DNA from 3 places in the Micromonospora sp. IBHARD003 genome. Region 2 is predicted to be linked to each of the others. Evidence: riboswitches for the same ligand, from Rfam matches in the RefSeq annotation. Region 2 holds a riboswitch; each other region holds the start of a gene.
The links. Region 2 has a riboswitch for cobalamin ahead of ACTWOL_RS01900 (energy-coupling factor ABC transporter permease). Riboswitches for the same ligand answer to the same signal wherever they lie in the genome.
Positions count from the first base shown of each region.

Region 1: it holds a riboswitch for cobalamin, as region 2 does, so the genes downstream of both, ACTWOL_RS24940 (ribonucleoside-diphosphate reductase subunit alpha) here and ACTWOL_RS01900 (energy-coupling factor ABC transporter permease) in region 2, are expected to answer to the same signal.
Region 3: it holds a riboswitch for cobalamin, as region 2 does, so the genes downstream of both, metE (5-methyltetrahydropteroyltriglutamate--homocysteine S-methyltransferase) here and ACTWOL_RS01900 (energy-coupling factor ABC transporter permease) in region 2, are expected to answer to the same signal.

Region 1 is NZ_JBWBBX010000001.1:5,595,505-5,600,740, reverse strand. Features, by position in the region: gene mctP (monocarboxylate uptake permease MctP) at 1-982, shown strand, start outside; gene ACTWOL_RS24945 (GNAT family N-acetyltransferase) at 1,097-1,600, shown strand; cobalamin riboswitch at 1,666-1,850, shown strand; gene ACTWOL_RS24940 (ribonucleoside-diphosphate reductase subunit alpha) at 1,983-4,361, shown strand; gene ACTWOL_RS24935 (ribonucleotide-diphosphate reductase subunit beta) at 4,361-5,236, shown strand, end outside.
Region 2 is NZ_JBWBBX010000001.1:469,707-474,942, forward strand. Features, by position in the region: gene ACTWOL_RS01880 (MFS transporter) at 1-149, shown strand, start outside; gene dhaK (dihydroxyacetone kinase subunit DhaK) at 423-1,415, shown strand; gene dhaL (dihydroxyacetone kinase subunit DhaL) at 1,452-2,072, shown strand; gene ACTWOL_RS01895 (PTS-dependent dihydroxyacetone kinase phosphotransferase subunit DhaM) at 2,069-2,467, shown strand; cobalamin riboswitch at 2,526-2,746, shown strand; gene ACTWOL_RS01900 (energy-coupling factor ABC transporter permease) at 2,777-3,478, shown strand; partial or broken gene ACTWOL_RS01905 (energy-coupling factor ABC transporter substrate-binding protein) at 3,475-3,780, shown strand; gene cbiQ (cobalt ECF transporter T component CbiQ) at 3,919-4,668, shown strand; gene ACTWOL_RS01915 (ATP-binding cassette domain-containing protein) at 4,665-5,236, shown strand, end outside.
Region 3 is NZ_JBWBBX010000001.1:6,852,373-6,857,608, reverse strand. Features, by position in the region: gene aceB (malate synthase A) at 27-1,619, shown strand; gene ACTWOL_RS30025 (3-hydroxybutyryl-CoA dehydrogenase) at 1,616-2,485, shown strand; cobalamin riboswitch at 2,675-2,895, shown strand; gene metE (5-methyltetrahydropteroyltriglutamate--homocysteine S-methyltransferase) at 3,066-5,236, shown strand, end outside.

The DNA.
Region 1 (5,236 bases), 5.1 Mb from region 2:
CATCCCGATCAAACTGGGTGGCTTCGACGACGTCTTCGCCAAGGCGGGCGAGGCGTACGCCCAGATCAACCCGGCGACCGACAAACCACGCGGCGCTCTGGTGCCCGGGGAGATGGGCCAGTGGGGTTACGCCACGCTGGCTCTCGGATCCGCCCTGGCGCTGTTCATGTACCCCCACTCGATCACCGCCACGCTGTCCTCGCGCAGCCGCGACGTGATCCGGCGCAACACGACGATACTTCCGCTCTATTCGCTGATGCTGGGGCTGCTGGCCCTGCTCGGATTCATGGCGATCGCCGCCGGGGTCAAGGTGACCAACGGTCAGCTCGCCATTCCGCAGCTGTTCGAGAACATGTTCCCCGACTGGTTCGCGGGCGTGGCCTTCGCGGCCATCGGCATCGGCGCGCTGGTGCCGGCCGCGATCATGTCGATCGCCGCGGCCAATCTGTTCACCCGCAACATCTACAAGGACTTCCTGAAGCCGGACGCGACACCGGAGCAGGAGACCAGGGTGTCGAAGCTGGTGTCGCTGCTGGTGAAGGTGGGCGCCCTGGTCTTCGTCCTCACGATGGACAAGACGGTCGCCATCAACTTCCAGCTGCTGGGCGGCATCTGGATCCTCCAGACCTTCCCCGCACTGGTCGGAGGCCTGTTCACCCGCTGGTGCCACCGCTGGGCGCTGCTCGCCGGCTGGGCCGTCGGAATGATCTACGGCACGGTGGCGGCCTACGGTGTCGCGAGCCCGACGCAGAAGCACTTCGGCGGATCCTCGGCCGAGATCCCGGGCATCGGTGAGATCGGTTACATCGGTCTGACCGCCTTTGTGCTCAATGTGCTCGTGACGGTCGTCCTCACCTTCGTGCTGCGTGCCGTGAAGGCGCCGGACGGCGTCGACGAGACGTCCCCGGAGGACTACACGGCGGACGCGGGTGACCCGGGAGTCGAGACGGAGGCCCCGAAGCTGACCGCCGCGACGCACTGAGACATCCGGCACCGCTGACCCGCCTGCGCGCCTGGCCGCCGTCCCCCTCAAGGGCGGCGGCCAGGCGCCGTTTTCCGGTGTACACGTTCTCCTCGTGTAGGACAGACTGCCGGGATGGATGTGACCATCAGGCCGGTGGAGACGGAGGAGTACGACGCTCTCGGGGAGCTCACCGCACAGACCTATCTGGCGGACGGACTGCTGACCTTCGGGGACGAGGACCCCTATCTCCCCGTACTGCGGGACACGGCAGGCAGGGCCGCGCAGTCCGAGGTGCTGGTCGCCACCGACGGCTCGGGACGGCTGCTCGGCGGGGTGGCTTTCACGCCCGGCGCACGGCCCTACGCCAACATCGCACGGAAGGACGAGGCCGAGTTCCGGATGCTGGTCGTCGCCACCGAGGCACGCAGGCGTGGCGTCGGGGAGGCGCTCGTCATGGCGTGCGTCGAGCGGGCCCGAGCTCTCGAAGGGTGCCGCCGACTGGTGCTGTCGACCGATCGGCAGATGCGCGCGGCACACCGCATATACGAGCGGCTGGGCTTCGTACGGACCCCCGATCGTGACTGGGTACCGATAGCGGGCCTGGATCCCCTGCTGACGTACGCGCTTGAGCTCTGAGAACCGACACTTCGGGGTGAGTCACGCGACCGCGACACAACATGTGGGGTGCGCGGCATCGCCCCGCCCCTACATGTATGCTCGACTCCGTTGCCGCAGCAGGGGAATCCGGTGGAAATCCGGAACTGTCCCGCAACGGTGAGTCGGTCTGCATTCGTTCCTTTCGCGTACCCATGAGGCGTGCCCATGCGTACGCGTCCGCGAGTGCACACCCACGAGTCCGAGGACCTGTCGGCAACGCACCCGGTCCGTCCGGCCCGGGTGCCGAGACGTCCGGGCCTCGCGGATCAGGCTGGTGGACGCGGTGCGTTGTGCTGCCCAGACACATGCCCGCATTCCGCCTCCCCCGCCGGCCCCGAGCCGAGTGAGGGAGAGCACCCCCGTGACCATCGCGCCGCCAGATCCTGCTTCAGCGCAGCTCGCCGATGGGCCAGGAACCGCGCTGCTGCGGCTTCTGACCGACCTCACCGCCGACCTCCCCGACACCGACCCCGGACGGGTCGCGGGTGCCGCGCTCCGGGGACGTCACTCGGGCTCGGACGAGGCCGAACTGCGGGAGCTGGCCACCGAGGCGGCCGCCGGGCTGATCGCGGAGGACCCGGCGTACTCGCGGCTCGCGGCCCGGCTGCTCACCCTCACCATCGCCGAGGAGGCGGCCTCGCAGGGCGCCACCGGCTTCTCCGGCTCGATCGCGGTCGGCCACCGCGAGGCACTGATCGCGGACCGCACGGCTGCCTTCGTCGAGGCCCATACCGCCCGTCTCGACGGGCTGATCGACCCGGCCGCCGACGACCGCTTCGGTTACTTCGGACTGCGCACCCTCTACAGCCGCTACCTGCTGCGCCACCCGCTCACCCGCAAGGTGATCGAGACCCCGCAGCAGTTCATGCTGCGCGTGGCCTGCGGTCTCGCCGAGGACGAGTCGGCGCACGCCGTCGACGAAGTCGCCGCGCTGTACGGGCTGATGAGCCGGCTGGACTATCTGCCGTCCTCGCCGACGCTCTTCAACTCCGGCACCCGGCACCCCCAGATGTCCTCCTGCTATCTGCTGGACTCGCCGCTGGACGAGCTGGACTCGATCTACGACCGCTACCACCAGGTGGCACGGCTGTCGAAGCACGCGGGCGGCATCGGTCTGTCGTACTCCCGCATCCGCTCCCGCGGTTCGCTGATCCGCGGCACCAACGGGCACTCCAACGGCATCGTGCCGTTCCTGCGCACGCTGGACTCGTCGGTCGCCGCCGTCAACCAGGGCGGCCGGCGCAAGGGCGCGGCCTGCGTCTACCTCGAGACCTGGCACGCGGACATCGAGGAGTTCCTGGAGCTCCGCGACAACACGGGCGAGGAGGCGCGGCGTACGCACAACCTCAACCTGGCGCACTGGATCCCGGACGAGTTCATGCGCCGGGTGAACGCCGACGCCGAGTGGTCGCTGTTCTCCCCCGCGGACGTCCCCGAGCTGGTGGACCTGTGGGGCGACGAGTTCGACGCCGCCTACCGCAAGGCGGAGGAGGCGGGCCTCGCCCGCAGGACGATCCCGGCCCGCGACCTGTACGGCCGGATGATGCGGACCCTCGCCCAGACCGGAAACGGCTGGATGACGTTCAAGGACGCGTCGAATCGCACCGCGAACCAGACCGCGGAGCCCGGCACCGTCGTCCACTCCTCCAACCTCTGCACCGAGATCATCGAGGTCACGAACGACGGCGAGACGGCCGTCTGCAACCTCGGCTCGGTCAACCTGGGCGCGTTCGTGACCCCCGGGGGCTCCATCGACTGGGAGCGGCTGGACGAGACCGTCCGCACGGCCGTGACCTTCCTCGACCGGGTCGTGGACATCAACTTCTACCCGACCGAGCAGGCCGGCCGCTCCAACGCCAAGTGGCGCCCGGTGGGCCTGGGCGCGATGGGTCTCCAGGACGTCTTCTTCAAGCTGCGGCTGCCCTTCGACTCCGCCGAGGCGAAGGCACTGTCCACCCGGATCGCCGAGCGGATCATGCTGGCGGCGTACGAGGCGTCCTGCGACCTCGCCGAGCGGGGCGGCCCGCTGCCCGCCTGGGAGCAGACCCGCACGGCGCGCGGTGTGCTGCACCCGGACCACTACGGCGTCGAGCTCAACTGGCCCGAGCGGTGGGCCGCCCTGCGCGAGCGGGTCGCCACCACGGGGATGCGCAACTCCCTGCTGCTCGCCATCGCCCCGACCGCGACCATCGCGTCGATCGCGGGCGTGTACGAGTGCATCGAGCCGCAGGTCTCCAACCTGTTCAAGCGCGAGACGCTGTCGGGCGAGTTCCTCCAGGTCAACTCGTACCTGGTGGATGAGCTCAAGCAGCTGGGCGTGTGGGACGCCCAGACCCGTGAGGCGCTGCGCGACTCCAGCGGCTCGGTGCAGGGCCTCAACTGGATTCCGGCGGAGGTGCGGGAGCTGTACCGCACGGCCTGGGAGATCCCGCAGCGCGGCCTGATCGACATGGCCGCGGCGCGCACCCCGTTCCTGGACCAGTCGCAGTCGCTGAACCTGTTCATGGAGACGCCGACCATCGGCAAGCTCAGCTCGATGTACGCGTATGCCTGGAAGCAGGGCCTGAAGACGACGTACTACCTGCGTTCGCGCCCGGCGACCCGGATCGCCCGTGCCGCGTCCGGCACGCCGGCGGCGGTCACCGCGGCCCCCACCATTCCCGTCCAGCAGGCCGCTCCCGACGCGGACGCCATCGCCTGCTCCCTTGAGAACCCCGAGTCCTGCGAGGCCTGCCAGTAATGTCCACCGAAGCCACCACCGCCACGACGGCGCGCGAGAAGAATCTGCTCGACCCCGGCTTCGAGCTGACGCTCCGCCCGATGCGCTACCCGGACTTCTACGAGCGCTACCGGGACGCGATCAAGAACACCTGGACGGTCGAGGAGGTCGACCTCCACTCCGACGTCGCGGACCTGGCCAAGCTCTCCCCCGGTGAGCAGCATCTGATCGGCCGTCTGGTCGCGTTCTTCGCGACCGGCGACTCGATCGTCGCGAACAACCTGGTGCTCACCCTCTACAAGCACATCAACTCCCCCGAGGCGCGGCTGTACCTCTCCCGCCAGCTCTTCGAGGAGGCGGTGCACGTCCAGTTCTATCTGACCCTGCTGGACACCTACCTGCCGAACCCGGATGACCGGACCGCCGCGTTCGCCGCGGTCGAGAACATCCCCTCGATCCGCGAGAAGGCCCAGTTCTGCTTCAAGTGGATGGACTCGGTCGAAAAGATCGACCGGCTGGAGACGAAGTCCGACCGCCGCCGCTTCCTGCTGAACCTGATCTGCTTCGCGGCGTGCATCGAGGGGCTGTTCTTCTACGGGGCCTTCGCGTACGTCTACTGGTTCCGCTCGCGCGGGCTGCTGCACGGCCTCGCCACCGGCACCAACTGGGTGTTCCGTGACGAGACCATGCACATGAACTTCGCCTTCGAGGTCGTGGACACGGTCCGCAAGGAGGAGCCGGAGCTCTTCGACGACGAACTCCAGCACCAGGTCACCGAGATGCTGAAGGAGGCCGTCGCCGCCGAGCTGCAGTTCGGGCGCGATCTGTGCGGCGACGGGCTGCCGGGCATGAACACCGAGTCGATGCGCGAGTATCTGGAGTGCGTCGCCGACCAG
Region 2 (5,236 bases):
AGAGCGCACTGCTGTACGGGATCGCGGCGACGAGCGCGCTCGCCTTCGTCGTCACCCTCGTCTTCCGTATCGAGCCGGCCGGACACTCGCTCGACGAGCTCACCGGTGAGGAAGCGACCGCCGTCGCACCGCGCGTCACACCGCCGTAGTCCCCCGTGGTGGCGGCTGCGGTTCGCCGGCCTCCGGCGCGGCGGCCCGCGGTGTGCGTAGCCGGCCGGGAAGCTGGGCAGGACCGACTGGTCCCCATCCGGACCGCACAGGAGCGGCAGCCGGCCGGGCCGAGGGTGCCGGTCCCGGGCGGGTCCCTGCGGGGCGACGATACGGCGCCCCCTGGCGACACAAGATCAATAAGTCGCGGCGCACGGCCTGACCTGGGAAAATACTGATACGGCGATCGACGTACGTCTCACCTGGAGGTAGCGATGAAGATGCTCATCAATGTGCCGGAGACGGTCGTCGCGGATGGGCTGCGGGGCATGGCCGCGGCGCATCCCGGACTGCGGGTGGACGTCGAGAACCGGGTGGTGGTGCGCGCAGACTCACCCGTCGCCGGGAAGGTGGGGCTGGTGTCCGGGGGCGGGTCCGGGCACGAGCCTCTGCACGGCGGGTTCGTGGGTCTGGGGATGCTCGCCGCGGCATGCCCGGGTGAGGTGTTCACCTCGCCCGTACCCGACCAGATGGTGCGGGCCGCGGCGGCGGTCGACAGCGGCGCCGGGGTGCTGTTCGTGGTCAAGAACTACACCGGAGACGTCCTGAACTTCGACATGGCGGCGGAACTGGCCGAGGACGAGGGCATCCAGATCGCGAAGGTGCTGGTGAACGACGACGTGGCGGTGACGGACAGCCTCTACACGGCCGGCCGGCGCGGGACCGGCGCGACGCTGTTCGTGGAGAAGATCGCGGGGGCGGCGGCCGAGGAGGGCGCGCCGCTGGAGCGCGTCGAGTCGGTCGCGCGCGAGGTGAACGCACGGTCACGGAGCTTCGGTGTGGCGCTGACCGCGGTGACGACGCCGGCCAAGGGATCCCCGACCTTCGATCTGCCGGCCGGTGAGCTGGAGCTCGGCATCGGTATCCACGGCGAGCCCGGCCGGGAACGCCGTCCGATGATGACGTCCCGGGAGATCGCGGACTTCGCGGTCGACGCCGTCCTGGAGGACCTGAAGCCGTCCAGTCCCGTTCTGGTACTCGTCAACGGGATGGGGGCGACGCCGCTGCTGGAGCTGTACGGCTTCAACGCCGAGGTGCACCGGGTGCTCGGCGAGCGGGGCGTGCCGGTGGCCCGTACGCTCGTCGGAAACTACGTGACGTCGCTCGACATGGCCGGCTGCTCGGTGTCGATCTGTGCGATGGACGAGGAACTGCTGCGGCTGTGGGACGCGCCGGTCGAGACCCCGGCGCTTCGGTGGGGCCGCTGATCCATGGAAGCTGTGAAACCGGGAGAAGGAGTGCCTGTGCTCGACACCGGGTTCTTCCGCAGTTGGATGTACGCCGTGGCCGACGCGATGAACCGTGAGGCCGCGCAACTCACCGAACTCGACGCGGCGATCGGCGACGCGGACCACGGCACCAACATGCAGCGCGGTTTCACCGCCGTCAGGGCCGCGCTGGAGACGGACGCACCGGACACCCCGGCTGCCGTACTGGTGCTGTCCGGACGGCAGTTGATCTCCACGGTCGGCGGGGCGGCGGGGCCGTTGTACGGAACGCTGCTGCGGCGCGCGGGCAAGATGCTCGGCGACGACCCGGAGGTGTCACGGGAGCAGCTCGCGGACGCGCTGCGGGCCGGCGTCGCGGCGGTGGCCCAGCTCGGCGGTGCGAGGGCCGGGGACAAGACCATGCTGGATGCGCTGGAGCCGGCCGTGGAGGCTCTGGACGAGTCGTTCCCTGCCGCGCGGGAAGCTGCCGGTGAGGGTGCCCGGGCGACCGTGCCGATGCAGGCGCGCAAGGGCCGGGCCAGCTATCTCGGTGAGCGGAGCATCGGGCACCAGGACCCGGGAGCGACGTCCGCGGCCCTGCTGATCGCCGCCCTCGCGCAGACCGCGGCCGACACGGGTTCCGGGGAGGCCTCGTGAGCTTCGTGGGCATCGTCCTCGTCTCGCACAGCGCGGAGGTCGCCGCCTCCGTCGCCGCGATGGCCAGGGGGCTGTCGGGCGGTGGCGAGGCTCCCATCGCGGCTGCCGGAGGCACGCCCGACGGCGGACTCGGCACCAGCTCGGAACTGATCACGAGGGCGGCCGCGGAGGTGGACCGGGGCGCCGGGGTCGCCGTACTGGCCGACCTCGGCAGTGCCGTGCTGACCGTGAAGACCCTGCTGGCCGAGGGCGGCGAACTGCCCGAAGGCACCCGGCTGGTGGACGCGCCGTTCACCGAGGGCGCGATCGCGGCGCTCGTCACGGCCTCCGCCGGCGCCGGCCTGGACGCCGTGGTGGCGGCGGCGACGGAAGCGTACGGCTACCGGAAGGTGTAGGGCTTTTCGTGCGACCGGGGGGCGTACGCCGGGCGCCCGCCGGGCGGGTGCATCCGTGCGCGCTTGTGATGATCCAGGTCAAAGCATTAGTGTCGCAACGCCTTGGTGAACGGGAAACCGGTGGAGTACCGGTGCGGCCCTCGCCACTGTGATCGGGAAGTCCGGCTCCATCCGAGGAGGAAGCCACTGGACGGCCGCGGGTGACCGTTGCCTCCGGGAAGGCCGAGCCGGGCGGCAGGACCCGTCAGCCAGGAGACCGGCCGGGGCGCGTTGTCCATCCACGAGGTGCTGGAGAAGGTCTCCCCAACCATGCATATAGCCGAGGGGTATCTGCCCCCGTTGCACGCGGCCGCCTGGGGCGCCGCGTCCGCCCCGTTCGTGATCCACGGAGTGCGGGCACTCACCCGGGAAGTCAAGGCCCATCCCGAGTCGACCCTGCTGCTGGGCGCGGCCGGTGCCTTCACGTTCGTCCTGTCGGCCCTCAAGCTGCCCTCGGTGACGGGCAGTTGCTCCCACCCGACCGGGACCGGACTCGGCGCGATCCTGTTCAGACCTCCGGTGACGGCCGTGCTGGGGACGATCACCCTGCTGTTCCAGGCACTGCTGCTGGCGCACGGTGGGCTCACCACGCTCGGCGCCAATGTCTTCTCCATGGCGATCGTCGGTCCGTGGGCCGGATACGGGATCTACCGGCTGCTGCGGCGGTTCGAACTGCCGCTGATGGTCTGTGTGTTCGCGGGCGCGTTCGTGGCGGACCTGTCCACGTACTGCGTCACCAGCGTGCAGTTGGCCCTGGCCTTCCCCGACCCGGGAAGCGGTGTCATGGGCGCGCTCGCCAAGTTCGGCGGCATCTTCGCGGTCACCCAGATCCCGCTCGCGGTCAGCGAGGGCCTGCTCACCGTGCTGGTGATGCGGCTGCTGGTGCAGTCCAGCAAGGGTGAGCTGACCCGCCTCGGTGTGCTGCTCCAGGGCGGAGAGCGGGACAACACCAAGGAGGGCACGGTCCGATGAGCCGCAACGCGAAGATCAATACCCTGCTGCTCGCGCTGGTGGCGGCGCTGGCCGTGCTCCCGCTCGTACTGGGGCTCGGCGACCACAAGGAGGAGCCGTTCACCGGCGCCGACGCCGAGGCCGAGACCGCCATCACCGAGCTGCAGCCCGACTACGAGCCCTGGTTCGCCCCGCTGTACGAACCGCCGTCCGGCGAGATCGAGTCGGCGCTGTTCGCCCTGCAGGCGGCACTCGGCGCCGGGGTACTGGCGTACTACTTCGGGCTGCGCAAGGGGCGCCGGCAGGGCGAGGCCCGGGCACAGGCGCGCACGGCGGCGCCCGGGCACACCGGAGCGGACGAGACGGCGGCCGCGGCCTCCACCACCGGGAGCACGCCCACCGGGGGAGCGTTCACCGGGGGCGCGGACTCCCCCGCCGACCGGACCACGGCGTGACGGCCGGTGCTGCCGATCGACGCGGCGGCGCACAGCAGCCGCTGGCGCCGCCGCCATCCCTGGGACAAGGCCGTCCTCGGTTTCGGCCTGACGGTCTGCGCCATCTCGCTGCCGCCGTGGCCCGGCGCCGTACTGGTCGCGGGCGCGACCCTCGCGGTGCTGCTCGGACCGGCCGGGGTGGCGCCGCGGCTGCTGTGGCGGGCCTGGCGGGTGCCGCTCGGATTCTGTGTGACGGGCGCGGTGCCGCTGCTGTTCGCGGTGGGCGGGCCCGACGGACTGGTGGCGCTCGCACCTGACGGGCCGCTGCACGCGGTGCGACTGCTGCTGAGGACGTCCGCGGCCTCGCTCGGGGTGCTGCTGTTCGCGTTCACCACACCGGTGTCGGACGTGCTGCCCCGGCTGGTGCGCGCCGGCGTACCGGCGCCGGTGGTCGATGTGGCCCTGGTGATGTACCGGATCGGTTTTCTGCTGCTCGACGCGGTGCAGCAGATCCGCCAGGCGCAGGCCGCACGTCTCGGCCACACCAGCCGTGCGGCGACCTGGCGTTCCCTCGCGGGCCTCGGGGCGACCGCGTTCGTCCGCGCCTTCGACCGCGCCCAGCGGCTCCAGACGGGGCTCGCCGGGCGCGGCTACGACGGGACCCTGCGGGTCCTGGTCCCCCAGACGCCGGTGTCCCCGCGCTTCCTCGCCGTCTCGGGCGCCCTTCTCGCGTCGATCGTGGCACTCACCCTCGTACTGGAAAGGTCCGTTCTATGACTGCGCCCCCGGGTCACCGGGCCTTGTCCCCCGTCGTGGAGCTGGTCGGTGCGGGCTATGCGTACGCCGACGGCCCCCGGGTGCTCGACGGCGTGGACTTCGCCGTGCCCGGGGGCCGCTCCCTGGCGCTGCTCGGGCGCAACGGCGGCGGGAAGACGACCCTGCTGCGGCTGCTGAGCGGCGGGCTGCGCTGCGGACGGGGAAGCCTGCTGCTGGACGGCGAGCCGGTGGCGTACGACCGGGCCGGACTGACCCGGCTGCGCACGACCGTGCAGTTGGTGGTGCAGGATCCGGACGACCAGCTGTTCGCGGCGTCGGTGGGGCAGGACGTGTCGTTCGGGCCGATGAACCTGGGGCTCTCCGAGGACGAGGTCCGGGCCCGGGTCGCCGAGTCGCTGGAGGCACTCGACATCACGGCCCTCGAGGACCGTCCGACCCATCTGCTCTCCTACGGTCAGCGCAAGCGCGCCGCGATCGCCGGAGCCGTGGCGATGCGGCCGCGGGTGCTGATCCTGGACGAGCCGACCGCGGGCCTCGACCCGCACGGCCAGGAACGGCTGCTCGAGGT
Region 3 (5,236 bases), 6.4 Mb from region 2:
CCGCTCCCACCCCTCAGGAGAGCCAGATGACCACCACCGCACTCACCCAGCAGCTTCGTGTCCTCGCCGCGCCCGGTCACCGGCACGACGAGATCCTCACCCCCGCCGCCCTCGACTTCGTGAGCAGCCTGGTGGCTGCCTTCGGCGAGCGCCGGCTGGAACTCCTGAAGGAGCGGCGCCGGCAGGCCATCCGCCTCTCGACGGGCTCCCCGCTCGACTTCCCGCTGGTCACCTCAGCCGTGCGCGCCGATCCGACCTGGCGGGTGGCGCCGCCCGCGCCCGGACTGACCGACCGCCGCGTGGAGATCACCGGTCCGCCTGAGCTCCGGATGGCCGTCAACGCGCTCAACTCCGGTGCCAAGGTGTGGATGGCGGACTTCGAGGACGCCACCGCGCCCCTGTGGGACAACGTCGTCGGCGGGCAGCTCACCCTGCTGGACGCCATCGAGCGCCGGATCGACTTCACCTCGCCCGAGGGCAAGGAGTACCGGCTTGGTGACCGGCTCGCGACCATCATGGTCCGCCCGCGCGGCTGGCACCTGGACGAGGAGCACCTGGAATACGGCGGCAGCCCGGTGCCCGCCGCGCTCGTCGACTTCGGCCTGTACTTCTTCCACTGCGCCCAGCGGCAGATCGACGCCGGCAACGGCCCGTACTTCTACCTGCCCAAGCTGGAAAACCGCTACGAGGCCCGGCTGTGGGACGACGTGTTCGTCCTCGCCCAAGACCTCCTCGGCATACCCCAGGGCACCGTTCGCGCCACCGTCCTCATCGAGACGATCAGCGCCGCGTTCGAGATGGAGGAGATCCTCTACGAGCTGCGCGAGCACAGCGCCGGACTGAACGCGGGCCGCTGGGACTACCTGTTCAGTCTGATCAAGACCTTCGGGCACCGCACCGACTTCCTTCTTCCCGACCGCGCGAAGGTGACGATGACCGCGCCCTTCATGCGGGCATACACCGAACTCCTCGTCCGCACCTGCCACAAGCGCGGCGCCCACGCCATCGGCGGCATGGCCGCACAGGTCCCCGGCAAGGGCCCGGCCGCGAACGAAGCGGCATTCGCCAAGGTCCGCCTGGACAAGGAGCGGGAGGCCGAGGACGGCTTCGACGGCTCATGGGTCGCCCATCCGGCACTCGTCCCCGTCTGCCGCGACGTGTTCGACGGTGTTCTCGGCGACCACCCCCACCAGCTCGACCGCACCCGCGACGACGTGGACGTGACTGCGGCCGACCTGCTGTCGGTGCGACGGATCAGCGGCCCGCCCACCCCGGACGGTGTGCGTACCAACATCTCCGTCGCACTGCGGTACTACGCCGCGTGGCTGAGTGGCCAGGGCGCGGTCGCCATCGACGGGCTGATGGAGGACGCGGCCACCGCCGAGATCGCCCGGGTGCAGATCTGGCAGTGGCTGCGGCACCGGGTGATCGACCGGGAGACCGTCGAGAAGATCGTCGACGACGAGATCGCTGCGGTCGGCGCCGAGTACCCGTGGGCGCCTGTCGACGACATCCGTTCGCTCTTCGAACGGATCGCGCTGAGCCGCGAGTTGCCGCTGTTCTTCACGCCGGACGCCTACACCCGTCACCTCGTGCGCAGGCCGGAGGTACAGGCGTGAGCGCGGGCATCGCACGCGTCGGCGTGGTCGGCGGTGGACAGATGGGGGCCGGTATCGCCGAGGTGTGCGCGCGGGCCGGGCTGGACACCGTGGTCTGCGAGGCGGACGCGGTCGCCGCCCGCACCGCCCGCGACCGGGTCGCAGCCTCGCTGGACCGGGCGGTGCGGCGCGGGAAGCTGGAGCGGACGGCAGCGCAGGACGCGCTCGCCCGGATAGCGTTCACCGGCAGCCTGGACGACCTCGCCGACCGGCAGCTCGTCATCGAGGCCGTCATCGAGAACCCGGACGCCAAGACCGAGGTCTTCGCCGCCCTCGACAAGATCATTGAAGATCCGGCGGCCGTGCTCGCCTCCAATACCTCTTCCCTGCCGATCATGCGGCTGGGCATGGCGACATCCCGCGCGGACCGGGTCGTGGGCCTGCACTTCTTCAACCCTGTCCCCGTACTTCCACTGGTCGAGGTGGTGACTTCGCTGCACACCTCGGCCGAAACAACGGCCGTGGTCGAGGACTTCGCGGCACGCGCGCTCGGCAAGACGGTCATCCGCTCCCAGGACCGGGCCGGCTTCGTCGTCAACGCCCTGCTCGTTCCCTACCTCCTCTCCGCCGTCCGAATGGCTGAATCCGGCTTCGCCACCGCCGCGGACATCGACACCGGGATGGAACTGGGCTGCGCCCACCCCATGGGTCCGCTCAAGCTCGCCGACCTGATCGGCCTGGACACCGTCGCCTCCATCGCGGAGTCCCTCTACGACGAGTTCCGCGAACCCCTGTACGCCCCGCCGCCTCTGCTCCAGCGCATGGTGCAGGCGGGGATGCTCGGCCGGAAGACCGGCCGGGGGTTCCACATGTACGACCAGGGCTGAGGGCCTGGTACGACGCGGGCTGAGGGGCCCGTACCGCCGCAGGGGTGAGGGTCCCGCGCGGCGCGACTGGGAAAGGGGCGGGAAGCACAGGTGCGGCGCTTCCCGCCCCTCCGCGTTCCGCCTCCGGCGTGCTCCCCTCTCACCTTCCGGATGCTGGACGGCCCTCTTCCCTTTGCTACGCCACCCCGTAGGCTGACCGGAGCAGCTGGTTCGCCCCGTCCGCCAGGCGGGGTGTCGTAAGAGGGAACCCGGTGGGAATCCGGGACTGCCCCGCAGCGGTGAGTGGGAACGACCGCCGTCATACGCACTGGGTCCGAGGTACCGGGTCTGGGAAGCGACGGCCAGTAGGTGTCCTCCGGAGAGGGGGCGTGCCCATGAGTCCGAAGACCTGCCAACTGCCCGCGTGCGGACCGTTCCGTACGTGGACATCCCGGTGACCTCGAGGGCGGGTCGGCGTACACACCAGACGGAACGACCGTGCCTTTGCCTCGCGGGGTCGTGGCCGTCCGGTTCGTCATTCCCTTCGCGCCCTCGTCCCGTCTCCGGGATCTCAGGGATTCATCTCGCGAAGGAGATCTCCGTGACAGCGAAGTCCGCAGCCGCGGCAGCACGTGCCATCGTGTACGGCTACCCCCGCCAGGGCCCGAACCGGGAACTGAAGAAGGCGATCGAGGGCTACTGGAAGGGCCACGTCACCGCCGAAGCCCTCCACGCCACCGCCGCCGAGCTCCGGCGGAGCAACTGGCGACAGCTCGCCGACGCCGGCATCCACGAGGTGCCCACTGGTGACTTCTCGTACTACGACCACGTCCTCGACACCACCGTCATGGTCGGCGCGATCCCCGAGCGGCACCGCGCCGCCGTCCGCACCGACGCGACGGACGGCTACTTCGCCATGGCCCGCGGCACACAGGAGGTCGCTCCGCTGGAGATGACCAAGTGGTTCGACACCAACTACCACTACCTGGTCCCCGAACTGGGCCCCGACACCGTCTTCACGGCCGACTCCACCAAGCAGGTCGCCGAGCTGAAGGAAGCCCTCGCCCAGGGACTCGCCGCACGGCCCGTGCTGGTCGGCCCCGTCACCTACCTTCTGCTCGCCAAGCCCGCCCCACATGCACCCGTGGGCTTCGAGCCGCTGACCCTTCTCGACCGGCTGCTTCCCGTCTACGCCGAGGTCCTCGCCGACCTGCGTGCGGCCGGAGCCGAGTGGGTGCAGCTGGACGAGCCCGCGCTCGTGCAGGACCGCACCCCGGCCGAGCTGAACGCTGCCGAGCGTGCCTACCGCGACCTCGGCGCGCTGACCGACCGGCCCAAGCTGCTCGTCGCCTCCTACTTCGACCGCCTCGGCGACGCGCTTCCCGTCCTGGCCAAGGCACCGGTCGATGGCGTCGCGCTGGACTTCACCGAAGCGGCTGCCGCGAATCTGGACGCCCTGGCCGCCGTCGGCGGACTGCCCGGCAAGCGCCTGGTCGCCGGTGTCGTCAACGGCCGCAACATCTGGATCAACGACCTGCAGAAGTCGCTGTCCACGCTCGGCACCCTCCTCGGACTCGCCGACCGGGTCGACGTGGCCGCCTCCTGCTCTCTTCTGCACGTCCCGCTGGACGCCGCCGCCGAGCAGGACATCGAGCCGCAGATCAGGCGCTGGTTGGCCTTCGCCAAGCAGAAGACCGCCGAGATCGTCACCCTCGCCAAGGGCCTCGCCCAGGGCACCGACACCATCACGGCCGAACTTGCCGCCAATCGCGCCGATCTCGCTTCCCGCGCGGGATCTCCGATCACCCGGGACCCGGCCGTGCGAGCCCGCTCCGCGGCCGTGACGGACGCTGACGCGCGCCGCTCCCAGCCGTACGCCGAGCGTGCCGCCGCCCAGCGCGCCCACCTCCGGCTGCCGCTGCTGCCCACCACGACCATCGGCTCCTTTCCGCAGACCGACGAACTGCGCACCGCACGCGCCGCCCTGCGCGCGGGACGCATGGACACAGCCGGTTACGAGGAACGCATCAAGGCGGAGATCCAGGAGGTCATCTCCTTCCAGGAGAAGACCGGCATCGACGTCCTCGTCCATGGCGAGGCCGAACGCAACGACATGGTGCAGTACTTCGCCGAGCAGCTCACCGGCTACCTGGCCACGCAGCACGGCTGGGTCCAGTCCTACGGCACCCGGTACGTCCGGCCGCCGATCCTGGCCGGCGACATCTCCCGGCCCCAGCCGATGACGGTCCGCTGGACGTCCTACGCCCAGTCGCTGAGCGACCGCCCCGTCAAGGGCATGCTCACCGGCCCGGTCACCATGCTCGCCTGGTCCTTCGTCCGCGACGACCAGCCGCTGGGAGACACTGCCCGCCAGGTCGCCCTCGCCCTGCGCGACGAGGTGCACGATCTCGAGGCGGCCGGGACCTCGGTGATCCAGGTGGACGAGCCCGCGCTGCGTGAGACTCTGCCGCTGCGGCGCGCCGACCGCGAGGCGTACCTGGCGTGGGCGACCGAGGCGTTCCGGCTCACCACCGCCGGAGTGCGGCCGGGCACCCAGATCCACACGCACATGTGCTACGCGGAGTTCGGTGACATCGTGCAGGCCATCGACGACCTCGATGCCGACGTCATCAGCCTGGAAGCCGCACGCTCGCACATGCAGGTCGCCCGCGAACTCGCCTCGCACGGCTACCCGCGCGAGGCCGGACCCGGCGTCTACGACATCCACTCCCCGCGCGTCCCCAGCACCGAGGAGGCCGCAGGACTGCTGCG